Regions from separate parts of the Dyadobacter aurulentus genome, predicted to be linked through region 2. Evidence: riboswitches for the same ligand, from Rfam matches in the RefSeq annotation. Region 2 holds a riboswitch; the other holds the start of a gene.
What was found. A riboswitch is a leader RNA that binds a small molecule or an ion and turns the genes downstream of it on or off. The one in region 2 is predicted to bind cobalamin.
Positions count from the first base shown of each region.

Region 1 (7,007 bases), 2.4 Mb from region 2:
TAAACGGATTTTCAAATAAATACCAAGAAACCGTCGCCAGCAAAACCAGGACAACGAGGCTTACCATTTTCAGGGAGTTCTCGGAAAATGTGAGGGTAATGTGCAGAAAGCGGTGCAGAAACTTAATGATAAAGGGTACTACAAGCGTGGGTACCAGCATATGGTAAACATACAGACCATAGCTGATCCGCCCGATATGACGCATAAATCCATTGTCCAGTATGCTGCCGATCACTGAAGGAAACCCTTTCTTATAGCTGGCGCGGGCAACCAGATAAAGGCAAAATAATGACATAGATGTTCTGAAAAACAACGTTTTCAGCCACGAATCTGTGTTATTCAAACATATATACACAAAAACAGCTAAACCTAAGATCGCGAGTACATTCAGGATTTTCAGGAATTTCTCGACGGATTTATCATAATAACTGACATAAGCCCAGATCCCGCCAAGCCCGAAAGCATCCAGGCAGGTTGGCATCAAAACGCCGTCGCTATACCCCAGTGTTGCGAGAACCCCTCTCGAAGCAATACCAAGAACTACGGTACCTATTAATGTACCTTTTAAAAACCTTTGCGGGACTGTAAGTACCACAAAAGGCCAGATTATATAAAATTGTTCTTCCACGGCCAGTGACCAGAAAGGGGAAAGAACATCCGACCAGTCGTGCAATTTTTCGATCAGAAAATTGGAAATATATAGCACATAGTACAGCGGATAATCGTATAACCGACTGGGAACCTGCGGTATAAAATCAATATACTGAATGCACCAGATAACGAGCAGCGTCAGATAATAGAGCGGAAAAATGCGCAGGATCCTGCGAAACATGAAGGTTTTGTAAGTAGCCCCAAGTCCGTGCTCAGCAAGATGGTTCCGGTTAGCAAGAAGAATGCGGGTGATCAGAAAACCGCTCAGAACAAAGAACAAAGTAACGCCAACCGGGCCATTTGCGATAACGTTAATTCCCTCGCCTTCTGGGAACCAGTGAAACAAAACCACGAGGGCAACCGCAAATGCCCGTAACCCGTCAAGTTGAGAAATATACTCCTGCTGCTTCTGCATGTGTCCATTATAACACACCAAAGAACGTGATTAATTAGTAAAAAGTTAGCTTAAAATTTTCACTGGCTTGTGATCCTCGTCCAGCGCTACAAACGTAAAAATGCCCGTAACTGCTTTCTCCCGGCCCTCTTCGTACATTTTCTCTACAAAAATATCGACGCGTACCTTCATGCTGGTATTACCTACGGTTTCCACCCTTCCGACCAGCTCGATGATCGTCCCGGCAGGAATAGGGTGCGTGAAATCAATGCGGTCAGAAGAGACAGTCACACATCTGAGCCTGGAAAAACGGGTGGCCGCAATAAATGCCACTTCGTCCATCATCGACAAAGCAGTACCTCCGAAAAGGGTATCGTAGTGATTGGTATTATTTGGAAAAACCGTCTTAAAAACGCGCGTTTCCGAAGCAGTAATTTTTTCTTCTAAGTTCAAGGTGTTGGTGGTTATTTGGGGTGTACGGGGTGGCTTAACTTGGTTCAGTGTTGTTCGGAATAGTTTGGGGTGGTTTGAGGTGGTTTGAAGTTGTTCGGTAGTTTGGTTCGAGATTGTTCGGAGTTGTTTGATGTGTCTCGGTGGTTCGAGGCGGTTTGGACGTGTATTAATATTGATATCTTAAACAGCCTCGTAATATCCCGAACCACTCTGAACGATTTCCAATTACCCCGAACAATCCTGAACAATTCCGAACCACTCTGAACGATTTCCATTTACCCCGAACAGTCCCAAACTATTCCGAACCACTCTGAACAATTTCCAATTACCCCGAACAATCCCAAACTATTCCGAACCACTCTGAACAATTTCCAACTACTTGACGCCTTCCCGCAGCAAGTTAGCCGCTGATATCATGTTTCGCAAAGCGGCTTCCGTTTCGGGCCACTTTCTGGTTTTGAGGCCGCAGTCCGGATTTACCCACAGATTGCGTGCCGGTATCACTTTTAATGCTTTTTCAAGCAGTAATACCATTTCATCGACGGTCGGGACGCGGGGGGAGTGGATGTCATACACGCCAGGCCCGATTTCGTTAGGGTAACTGAAGCTGGCAAAGGCATCCAGCAGCTCCATTTGCGAGCGGGAAGTTTCAATCGTAATCACATCCGCATCCATGGCCGCAATAGAATCGATAATATCATTAAACTCCGAATAACACATATGCGTGTGGATCTGAGTCTGATCGGCCACGCCGGCCGCACTCAGCCTGAATGCATCTACCGCCCATTTCAGGTAAGCAGACCAATTTGTTTTTCGCAAAGGCAGCCCCTCACGGATCGCCGGCTCGTCGATCTGTATTACCCTGATACCCGCTTTTTCAAGATCAACCACTTCGTCACGGATCGCCAGTCCGATCTGGAATGCAGTATCTTTCCTCGGCTGATCGTCGCGTACGAAAGACCACTGCAAAATGGTAACCGGGCCAGTCAGCATTCCTTTTACCAGTTTTTGAGAATTCGCCTGCGCAAATGCCGACCACTTCACGGTCATCGGCTCCGGTCTTTCCACATCACCATAAATCACCGGCGGCTTCACGCAGCGGCTTCCGTAACTCTGTACCCAGCCATTTTGGGTAAAAGCGAACCCGGAAAGGCGCTCGCCGAAATACTCGACCATATCATTCCGTTCAAATTCTCCGTGAACAAGCACATCAATGCCCAATTCTTCCTGCCAGCGCAGTGAGCTCACGATTTCCTCCCGAATGCGGACTTCGTATTGTTCCAATGTTAATTCGTTCTTTTTCAGGTTGGCACGAAGCAGGCGGACTTCGTCGGTTTGAGGAAATGATCCGATTGTAGTGGAAGGGAACAATGGGAGTTTCAGTTTTTCTAACTGGATCTGCTGTCTTATTTCGAAGTTATTTTGCCTGTTGAGATCAGCTTCCTTCACTGCTGTCAGCCGGGTCTTCACGTGCGGCTTGTGAATGAGCGGCGACTCCCTCCTGCTTTCTATTGCATTCTGGTTTTCGATAAAAGCATCGTCCAAAAGCAAGTCAGTACCCGCTAATCGGCATATTTCCACCACTTCTGCCAGTTTTTGTTTGGCAAATGACATCCAGTTTTTAATCTCCGGCGTCAATATAATTTCGTCCTGTTCGAAGTCAAGGTCACAGGGACTATGCAGTAAAGATGATGATGGCGCGATCATCAGCCGATCTTCTCCAAGTACATGGATGGCCTGGGAAATGAAGTCCAGCGATTTACGATAGTTGTTTTTCCAGATATTCCGTCCATCGACTACGCCCAGCGAAAGTTGGCGGGTTGAATGGGCAAAGTCTTCATGCTTCAACAATGCAGAAAGCGAGCTTTCGCCCCTGGTCAGGTCAATATGCAGCGCATCGACGGGCAGCTTGGCAGCGGTAGGCAGGTTATCTTCCAGTGCGCCGAAATAAGTCGCGACGAGGATCTTCAATTTCGGCACCGACTTCCTGATCGTCGCATAAGCAATTTCATATGCATGTTTTTGCTTCTCGGTCAAATCCAGTACCAATGCAGGTTCGTCTAGCTGTACCCATTGTGCGCCGCGGGAGTATAGTTCTTTTAATATAGATGTGTATACCGGCAGCAGGTTTTCCAGTAGATCAATTTTTTCAAAACCTTCCTCTTTTTCTTTTCCCAGCAAAAGATAAGTAACCGGCCCGAGCAGCACAGGCTTGGTTAAAATGCCTTTTTGCAATGCATCTTCAAATTCCAGGAATACCTTTTCCGAATATATCCTAAACTGCTGATTTTTAACAAATTCAGGAACCAGATAGTGATAATTGGTATCAAACCATTTTGTCATTTCCATCGCATTCAGATCCAGTCCGCCACGCTGGTAGCCACGCGCCATTGCGTAATAGAGATCAAGTTCCTTGTTGGATTTTCCATCTATTAACTGGTGATATCGTTCCGGAATTGCGCCCACTGTGAGCGACATGTCGAGTACCTGATCGTAGAGGGAGAAATCATTGGAAGGGATCAGCCCGATTCCGGCTGCTCTTTGAGTCTCCCAGTTTTCGTGGCGGATTTTGCGGGCTACTTTCTGCAGCTCTTCCCGGTCAATTTTGCCTGACCAGAACTTTTCGCTGGCTCTTTTCAGCTCGCGGCGGCTCCCGATGCGCGGGTAGCCCAGATTGTGTGACAACATAATACTAGTGTTAAAGAGTTAGTAAAAACCCTTTGAAAACACCCCCCATCCTGCTCCTGAGATCAGTACGTAACATAGGCGAAGGTAAACCCGGACTGGCTGACAGCGATTGCGCCGGATCATTTTCGATAATATGCATGGTAAATCAATGCCTGACCAGCCTCCGATCGTGAGAGAATAGCCATTGAGAGTAGCGGCAAGTCTCCTGGCTTATATCAATTTTCGCCGCCCTTCTCGTCGAAATGTTCTGGCTGTTAAGCTTTCTCATTTACAACAATGGGACACCTGGGCAAAAACCTGTTTCGGAAAAACCCGGAGCTGATATTTACAGTAGCACGACTGCCCGTGATTTGCACACGGTTCCTTTTTAGTTTGCTGGTATTGGATGAGGGTTCCAAAAGCAAAACCGCTACCCCGATTGACGGGCGTTCACAAAGAACAGCCCAAATTTAAATTGAAAATCCAGGCGTCGGAGAAACCGGGCTGATTTAAGTGAAATGGAGGAATATTCAATTTAGCGGCGGATATTTTATCTTTTTCAGCTGAAAATAATGGGCTTCAAAAGTGATTCTTGGCAGCCCATTATCATCGCTTTTCAATCTCACTCCCAGCCTCTTCATCCAATATGAACTCCGCATTGAAGTGATTTTGTAATACCGTAGCAGGAAATGCGGTTGTTACCGGGAATGCAAGTGCGCGGGCGATTACCGGTGCTTTGGCAGCTCCGGAGCCGATCAATATGGCCGTTTTTGATTCCAGAATGTGCCTGACACCGACCGTAATCCCTTTTGTAAGCGGCGTGGCTTTTTTGAAATATTTCTGCCCTACTTCCGCAGTCAGCGGGTCGAGCTCCGAAATGTGGGCGTAGGTGTCCCAGGGTGTACCAGGCTCATTCAAAGCCAGATGCCCGTTCATACCGATTCCAAGCACGATCAGGTCCAGGCCGCCCAGGGTTTCAACGATTTTATTAACCCGCACGCATTCTGCTTCGGGATCGATTGCCTTTCCGTCGAAAAAAACGATTTGATTTTCACGAAAGCCGATCGGCTTTAAAAAATCCCTGTCGAGCAGGTCGCGGCAGCTACCGTCATCATCGGCGCCAAGCCCGATCCATTCGTCCAGACCAATATAAATGCATTGCGAAAAGTCGACCGTTCCTTTCTGATTCGCAGCCGCCAGCGCCCGGAACATACCCAGCGGCGTACTTCCGGAAGGTAGACAAATTACCGCGTTCGGTTTTTTTGCAAGAAGCGTGATCACACGGTCGGCAGCCGCAAGGCTCATGGAATTGTAGTCGGGATAAATGCTGATTTTGGGCACCATTGAGTTCTAATCTTGATTTTTAAAGCATTCCAATCTAAACATTCTTTTCAAGGTGGTGAACATTTATCTTTAAAAAACACTAAAAACTAACCTGCCGAACCTAACTTTACCTTTCAATCGACAATTCATTTTTTACTACTTCTAAAAATAAAATGGAATACCGTATAGAAAAAGATACGATGGGCGAAGTGCAGGTACCTGCCCATGTATATTGGGGTGCCCAAACGCAACGCTCTATCCAGAACTTCCCGATCGCGCAGGATATCAATAAAATGCCGAAAGAAATTATCAAAGCATTTGCTTACCTGAAAAAAGCCGCGGCGATCACCAATTACGAAGCCGGCATTCTTCCAAAAGAAAAAAGTGACCTGATCGGACAGGTTTGTGACGAGATCCTGACAGAGCAACTCGACGACCAGTTTCCGCTAGTGGTATGGCAAACAGGCTCAGGTACCCAGTCTAACATGAACTGTAATGAAGTCATCGCCTACCGTGGTCATGTATTGCAGGGCGGCGACCTGGCTGATAAATCTAAATTTTTACACCCTAATGATGATGTAAACAAGTCGCAATCGTCCAATGACACCTACCCGACCGCCATGCACATTGCGGCGTACAAAATACTGGTTGACGTGACGATTCCGGGCATTATCAAGCTGCGCGATACTTTGAAAGCGAAATCGGAAGCTTTCAGGAATGTGGTCAAAATCGGCCGTACCCACTTTATGGATGCGACCCCGCTTACCCTCGGCCAGGAGTTTTCAGGATATGCTTCCCAGCTGGACCATGGCCTGCGCGCGATCTATAATACGCTTGCGCACCTTTCTGAACTTGCGCTGGGCGGAACAGCGGTTGGTACCGGTATCAATACGCCCGAGGGATATTCGGAAGACGTAGCCCGACATATTGCTACATTAACCGGCCTGCCTTTCGTGACAGCCGAAAATAAATTTGAAGCACTCGCCGCACACGATGCGATCGTGGAAGCGCACGGTGCATTGAAAACGGTGGCAGTAAGCCTGATGAAGATCGGGAACGATATCCGCATGCTTTCCTCCGGCCCCCGGTCCGGAATTGGTGAAATCCATATCCCTGACAACGAACCCGGCAGCTCGATCATGCCGGGAAAAGTGAATCCGACACAGTGCGAGGCTATGACGATGGTGGCAGCCCAGGTAATGGGAAATGACGTAGCGATTGGTATCGGCGGCTCAAATGGTCATTTTGAACTGAATGTTTTCAAACCTTTGATGGCGTACAACTTCCTGCATTCGGCAAGATTGATCGGCGATGTTTGTGTTTCATTTAATGATAACTGCGCAGTGGGCATCGAGCCGCTGCATGAAAATATCAAAAAGCATGTGAATAATTCGCTCATGCTGGTGACTGCATTGAATACTAAAATTGGTTACTACAAAGCTGCCGAAATCGCACAAACTGCTCACAAAAACGGCTCTACCCTGAAAGAAACGGCTGTTTCACTTGGTTACCTCACCCC
Region 1 is NZ_VSRN01000001.1:3,841,918-3,848,924, reverse strand. Features, by position in the region: gene FXO21_RS16010 (acyltransferase family protein) at 1-1,066, opposite strand, end outside; gene FXO21_RS16005 (acyl-CoA thioesterase) at 1,112-1,498, opposite strand; gene metE (5-methyltetrahydropteroyltriglutamate--homocysteine S-methyltransferase) at 1,874-4,186, opposite strand; cobalamin riboswitch at 4,365-4,612, opposite strand; gene FXO21_RS15995 (glucosamine-6-phosphate deaminase) at 4,772-5,509, opposite strand; gene fumC (class II fumarate hydratase) at 5,662-7,007, shown strand, end outside.
Region 1: another riboswitch for cobalamin. It lies ahead of metE (5-methyltetrahydropteroyltriglutamate--homocysteine S-methyltransferase); the one in region 2 lies ahead of FXO21_RS25740 (cytochrome c biogenesis protein CcdA).

Region 2 (7,007 bases):
CAAATGCCGCGAAGGAATGCTTATATCCTTATTCAGAGGAAGATAACCCAAAGGCTCAACGCCGGCGTCGGCACAAGCTTCCTTCAAAAACCCGTAATGCGATTCGGTGCTGACGAAGTTGAAAATGACGCCGGCAATGTTGATTCTTTTATCAAAATTTTTAAAACCAAACAACAAAGGAGCCGCCGAGTAAGCCATAGACTTCGCATTTACCACCAAGATCACAGGAACATCCAGTAAATGCGCGATCTCCGCGCTGCTGCCCTGCATTTTATCCGCTCCGTCAAAAAGCCCCATCACCCCCTCCGTCACCGACACGTCGGCAGTAGCACTAAATTTCCCGTAACTCTCCCGCACATGCTTTTCCGAAGACATAAAGGTGTCCAGATTGATACTTGATCGACCCGCAGCCGTGGTATGATGGATCGGATCAATGTAATCCGGGCCGCATTTGAATGGCTGAACCACCATCCCCCTATTTTTCAGCGCGCGCAACAAGGCCAGCGTAAGGGTCGTCTTACCGGAGTTGCTCGATGGAGCGGAGATCAGGAAATGGGAGCTTTTGAATGTCATTGTGCTTGTTTCTGTGTTACACGGAGAGCCTCGGAGAAAGAATGAGGGGCACGGAGATTATTTTTCTCTGTGGTCCTCCCCTTAACTCCGAGTACCTCCGTGTCACCTCAGAGAGCTATATGTTATACTTTAAACTGACCAAAAAATTCCGAGTTGCGCCCGGTGAAAACTGGTTGGCAAAAATGGCATTGGCGAAATATTTTTCATTGAATAAATTATTGACGTTCAAGCGCAAGGCGGTGCGACCAACCCGGTAGCCAACTGCCGCGTCAACCACCGTATAAGCCGGAAGTGCATAAATATTGGCACTATTCGTGAATGTTTCATCCATATAATTAACGCCCGCACCAACGCTGAATCCTTTCAGGATGCTCTGCTGAACTTCATAATTAAGCCACACATTAACCATATTTTCAGGTGCGAAAGCCGTTTTGTTTCCCGCCGCCGGATTCACTTCTGAGCCGTCGTGCGGAAGGTATTTTGCCTTTGCCAGGGTGTAGCCTGCATTGATGTCCAGTCCGGGCGATGGATTTCCGTGAATTTCAACTTCCAAACCTTTTGATTCCGCCGATCCGATCGGTTTCAAAACCCCACCCGGCAAGCTTTCCAGCTGGTTATTTTTACGCATGTAGTAAATTGACAGGTTACCCGACCATTTGCGGGAAATTTCCAGCCGGCTGCCGATTTCAGCCTGATAACCATCCTCGGGCTCAAAGGTTTCACCATTCGCTGCTACCCGGCGCGAAGGCTTGAAGTAAGTAGCATAAGACCCGTAAACCGACAAAGTTTCAGTCGGCTGATAAACCAGACCAAGGCGGTAAGTCAATGCAGATTTCGCTACTTTCGACTCGGGACCTTCCGCGGTTACTTCCCTGTCGCCATTGACCTGATCACTGAAATAGGTGCCTCTGAAAATATCATAACGCAACCCCGCTAACGCTTTTAATTTCTCCGAAATCTTTAACCAATCCTGCACATAAATCCCGTGCACGTTTTCCATCGTAGCCCGGTAATTGGTAGTCACGAAATCGACATAACCCTGATTCGCGACCGGATCCTTAACCGGAATGGTAGCAAACTGACCCGGCCCGAAAACATCCCCGTTATAAGTCCGGCGATCCATCAAGCTCAGTGAATAACCGGCAAGCAGCTTATGCTCAATGCCTCCGGTGTTGAAATCAAACGTCAGTTCGAGCTGGTTTTGCAGCGGTTTGGTGAGGTGATTAAAGTAAAAGGGATAGGACCTGGTGATCGAATCCAGCGTAGGGTTCAAAGTCAGCTCCTCCGCAGAAAAGTAGTTGATATTGTCATCGTAATAGGATAGCTGGTTCGAGAGTTTCAGTTTCGAATTGATCTGGCGGACGTATTTGAGCTGAAAATCATACCGCGTGTTTTTCAAAAAATCCTGCGGATCGTTGTAGCGTGTATTTACGTTCAAACCCGGTACTACTTTGCTTCCTTCCAGCATCGGAATGCCCGTGTCGGTATCGTAAATGTCCTTATTGGCGCCTATCGTCAGGTAAAACAGGTCTTTTTCAGTTGGAGTGTATTCCAATGCCAGATACCCATTGTTTGTGTTCGAGCCGGAATGCCGGTAACCTTCCGTGTCGGACATCCCAAAATCGACCCGGTAACGCAGCTTGTCATTGATCGCCCCGCCCGCTCCGGCACGCATCCTTTTGGTGTTAAAACTTCCGTAGGTAGTAGAAAAATCAGCTTTGAACCCGGCAGTTGGCTTTTTCCTGACGATATTAATGATCCCTCCCAATGCAGAATGCCCGAACAGTGCCGAAGCAGGGCCTTTGAGAATTTCAATGCTTTCGACATTGGCCAGGTTCGTGCTCGGCGCGCTCGTGGAAATGTTGTGGCGCTCGTCGCGGACACCGTCCGTGAGCAATACAAAGTTGGAAAACCCGCGGATCGTGAAATGCTGAAATCCGCCGTAAGTGTTGTTGGCTCGCACACCGGTGGTGTTTTTCATCGCTTCACCGAGGTCATCCGCGCCGCGCTGCTCAATGGTTTTGACGCTGACACCCGAAGTGGAAACGGGCATATCCCGTATCGGAACGTCGATTTTGTTGATGGCAGAAAATGACTTCCGCCGTTCTTCCGAAATGATAACTTCGGACAAATCGCGTGCTTCGCCGTCCTTGTCCGGATCAGGCTTCACAGTGTTTTGCTGCGCATAACCAGCCGAAGTGAGCACGATAAGTCCGCCGAATACCGCAGTGCAGACGCCGATTTTTAATTGAATGGTCCGGTTGCTCCTGCCGTCAGTTCGCGGACCGCAGTTTTGTAGCATTTGCATACTTTTAACCTGATTTTAGGTGAGTTAAAAGCTCTTGCCAGAATTTTTAATGCAAGCGAAAGAAGACGAAGAAGGAAAGACCGGGCGAACTACACCCGAAAATCACGGCTCAAAAACCGGAAAAATCCAGACCAGACGAAGCTTCATTTCGCGGAAGCATTGTCAACAAAAAAAGGCAGGTCTCCTGACTTGTAACATTCACATCGTCCTTCCCGGGGCTTTTAATTTTGAATGATTGAGTGACTGAATGATTGACTGATAAAAAAATATTCGGTCATCGCAGTGGCGACCCGGTCTATAATTCAGTCATTCAGTCATTCGCTAATTCAATCATTAATTCCCCAGTGGACATCATTCTGATGTAAACTCTTTGCGTTACTTACAGTTGCGCGACAGCTCGTGATTTGCACACGATTCCCTATTAATTCACGTGGTTAGTAAAACCTTTTCCTGTTGGAAAATAAAGTAAAGAACTGTTTCAAGGCTGCAAAAGTAGAGGAATAAGTTAATTTTCATGTCAGTGTAAAACAAAAAACTCCATATTTGCGGCTCAATTGGTTCACGCGCTTTGCGTGATGAAAAGGGAATCCGGTGAAAATCCGGAGCAGTACCCGCTGCTGTAAGTTCATATTTTGTGTTGCAACATTTTGTGCCACTGGGAAGTAATTTTGAGTTAGTGATTAGTGAGTTAGTGAATTAATGAGTTAGTGAATTAGTGAATGACCGAATTAGTGAATGTTTTTGTATTAGACTTATAAAACCCTCACTCACTCACTCACTCACTCACTCACTCACTCACTCACTCACTCACTAATTCACTCACTCACTAATTCAATCAATCCCCCGGGAAGGCGTTGCAACTGGGCGAGCCAGAAGACCTGCCAGTCGATATATTATCCGGATTGCTTTCGGGAAGAAAGGCGATAGGACGATGGCGGTGGCTTCTTTTGGGCTGCTGCCCTGCGCCTGCATTGTTCCCAAAGTTTTTCGAGATAAGCGGTTTTTTACTTATCCAAGATTAATCGAAAAACGAATGGTCAACATCCTACTCATTGATTCCCTGCTTCTTGGCGTCCAGCATTCCTTTGAACCCGATCATATGGCGGCGGTTTCTGTATTGGCCAGCGAGGATGCCAAAAGTCCTTCCCAACGCTGGAAACTGATCTGGCGTTCGTCCCACTGGGCGCTCGGACATTCCTTTACGCTCATCCTGTTTGCTGTGCTGGTTTTGCTGCTGAGATCGACGCTTACCCTTGACATTTCGGAGAAAGTAGAGCTGCTCGTCGGGCCGCTGATGATCTGGCTGGGTGTGGTTGCGATCCGGCGGAACTTTGTGAAAGACAGAACTTTGCATTACCCTAACCCGCAGCAAAAATTCAGCCGCTCGTTTTGGGTAGGAATGGTCCACGGACTTGCGGGAACAGGCGGCGCATGTGCCGTGGCGCTGACCCTCGCCGCAAGCGATGCGTCTACGGCGGTCTGGATCATCATTTTGCAAAGTGTCGGAATTATTCTTTCCATGTCGGCTTACGGCTATTTTTTCGCCACTTCCATCCACCGTTTCGCGGGCAAGCGGGAAACATTTCTCAAAGTCGTCAACTACACCGTCGGCGCATTTTCAATCCTTATCGGAACAATCACTCTGTATGAATCCCTTGTATAAATTTTTACGCTTACCCGTTCATTTACTGCCCTTTATCAGCTACTTCCAGAGCAATGCACAAACTACCCCGACAGACAGTTCGAATGCGAACCTGCTCGATCCCATCGTAGTTACAGCCACGCGTTTTGACACAAACAAAGAGCGCATTGCCCAAAAAATCGACCTGATTTCCTCGGAAGATATGCGACTGACGCCCGCCCAGGACCTTACCGATATGGTTCGGAAATCGGCAGCCGTGGATGTGATCCAATATCCGAATTTGTCAAGCGGGATAGGAATCCGGGGTTTCCGGCCGCAGTTTTCCGGATTGAACCAAAGAACATTGTTACTGATCGATGGCCGCGCCGCCGGGGCGACCAACTTGTCCCAAATCAACCTGAATGGCGTTGAGCGGATCGAAGTCCTGAAAGGCCCTGCTTCCTCGCTTTATGGTTCGCAGGCAATGGGCGGGGTGATTAATGTGATTACCAAGCGGTCCAAAGGTGCAGCCAGCGGCAATGGCTTTGTAGAATATGGTAGTTTTAAAACGATTCAGGCTGGCCTCAACACCGGTGGAAATCTGACCAAAAAGCTTGATTACGACCTTTCATTTACCTATTTGGAAAGATCAAAATATTACAGGATTGGCAGCAACAACTGGCTTAGAAATGCATTTGACTACACATCTTCCCAGAAAAATTACACTGCCCAGCCCATTGAAAAAGTGGACGAAACGGTTAATGATGGCGCAAAAAGGCCTTACACGCAGCTGCATTACTATTCGGGTGCACTGCGGCTGGGTTATCAGCTGAACAAACGTCTGCGACTCGATGTGCGTGGCGAAACATTTCAAGCAAAAGATGTCGAGTCACCCGGTGAAATTTCTTCCGGCAGCACAGAAGCGAGTACCAAGGATATTGGCCGGGCTGCGCTGGATATTGCACTTTCTGCGGAAATAGGCGCTCATACTGCAAGCGTGAAAGTGTTCGGGGCAGACGAACATACTTCTAATTATACCCTGAACGTTTCCGGCAAGCCCGTCGCGCCTTTCCGCTCGGCTGCCGGTAAAAACAGCTGGAAAGGTATTCAGATTAAAGACGTCTGGAAACTGCAAAAACATTCATTGATAATAGGTTACGATTATCTGAATGCTTCCACCAAAAGTCGTCGCTGGACCAACGATACTACTGAGCGAGCGCCCACCCAGCCTGAATATGCGATCATTTCATCTGCATTTTTTGCTCAGGCAGTTCTGGATTTTGGTAAAATCACTTTGCAGCCCGGCGTGCGCTTCGACCATATTACATTTGATGTACACGAAACTGCCCTGTTGCCTACCTACAAAGCAGGTAAGGAAAAAACACCTTTTACAAGTCCAAGCCTGGGCATAACCTATAATCCGGTTCATTATTTGTTTTTAAAAGCCAATGTCGGCCGCGCCTTTGTAACAACGGATGCTTACAATGTGGCCGGATATAACGAGATAAGAGACGCAAAAGGCAGGATCGCCGTAACAGCCGGGAACCCGGACCTGAAAAACGAAAACAGCCTCAGCTGGGACGCAGGAATACATTTGAGCAGACCAAAATCAGGCTTGTCGGCCAGTGTTACCTATTTTGCGACACAGGTCGATAACCGGATCGCGAAGACGATCAGAACAGTGAACGAGCCTTTGCAAAACGGCGACGTAATCGTGTCCAGAGCAACTTTTGTGAATGCGGCCGACGCGCAGATCAATGGCCTGGAAACTGAGCTATCCTATAATTTGGGCGCATTAAATGATTACCGATACGTTTTGCGGGCATTTTGGAATGGCACTTCCCTGCTGAAAGCGAGGGAACTGATTATAGGGTCCGACGCTTCGGAAACAACGAGGAATATTCAGAATGTGGCCAGAAATACATTTAATTATGGCCTGGAATATGACAACCTCAAATGGCTCCGCATCCGGTTATCCGCCCGGACGGTGGGCATGCGGACAGATATCGATTATACCGATCCGATCAATCCCGAAATCGAATACCCAAACTATATGATGATCGACCTGGCAGCTGCATTCAAAATTTCAGCCAGTCACCTGCTCACCCTGAAAATCGCTAATGCAACTGACGAGAATTATTATGAAAAAAGAGGCTATAACTTGCCGGGAAGGGCAGTTTCCTGTCGGTACAGTTTTTCGTTCTGACAAAAACTATTCAAAGCCGGCGTGAAATACCGGCTTTAAATAGTTTCAGGAAAAACGGTTGCGGGCATCGTAGGCCAGTCCCAGCCCGACGCTGGAAAGCTTGTTTTCCTCCGACCAGTTGGCGGCTGGAAATAGCTTCCTGAACTGCTCCTGGATCAGGGGAATTTCGGTAGAGCCGCCGGTCATAATTACCAGTCCGATCGCTTCGGGCGCAATGCCGGCCACCTGCAAACATTCTTCTGCTGCATTTACGATTTTCTCTGTTTTTGAAATAATGGCTGTGTTAAAATCTTCTCTGG
Region 2 is NZ_VSRN01000001.1:6,213,686-6,220,692, forward strand. Features, by position in the region: gene FXO21_RS25730 (cobyrinate a,c-diamide synthase) at 1-573, opposite strand, end outside; gene FXO21_RS25735 (TonB-dependent receptor) at 689-2,875, opposite strand; cobalamin riboswitch at 3,039-3,344, opposite strand; cobalamin riboswitch at 3,420-3,781, shown strand; gene FXO21_RS25740 (cytochrome c biogenesis protein CcdA) at 3,915-4,544, shown strand; gene FXO21_RS25745 (TonB-dependent receptor plug domain-containing protein) at 4,528-6,708, shown strand; gene FXO21_RS25750 (Hsp70 family protein) at 6,754-7,007, opposite strand, start outside.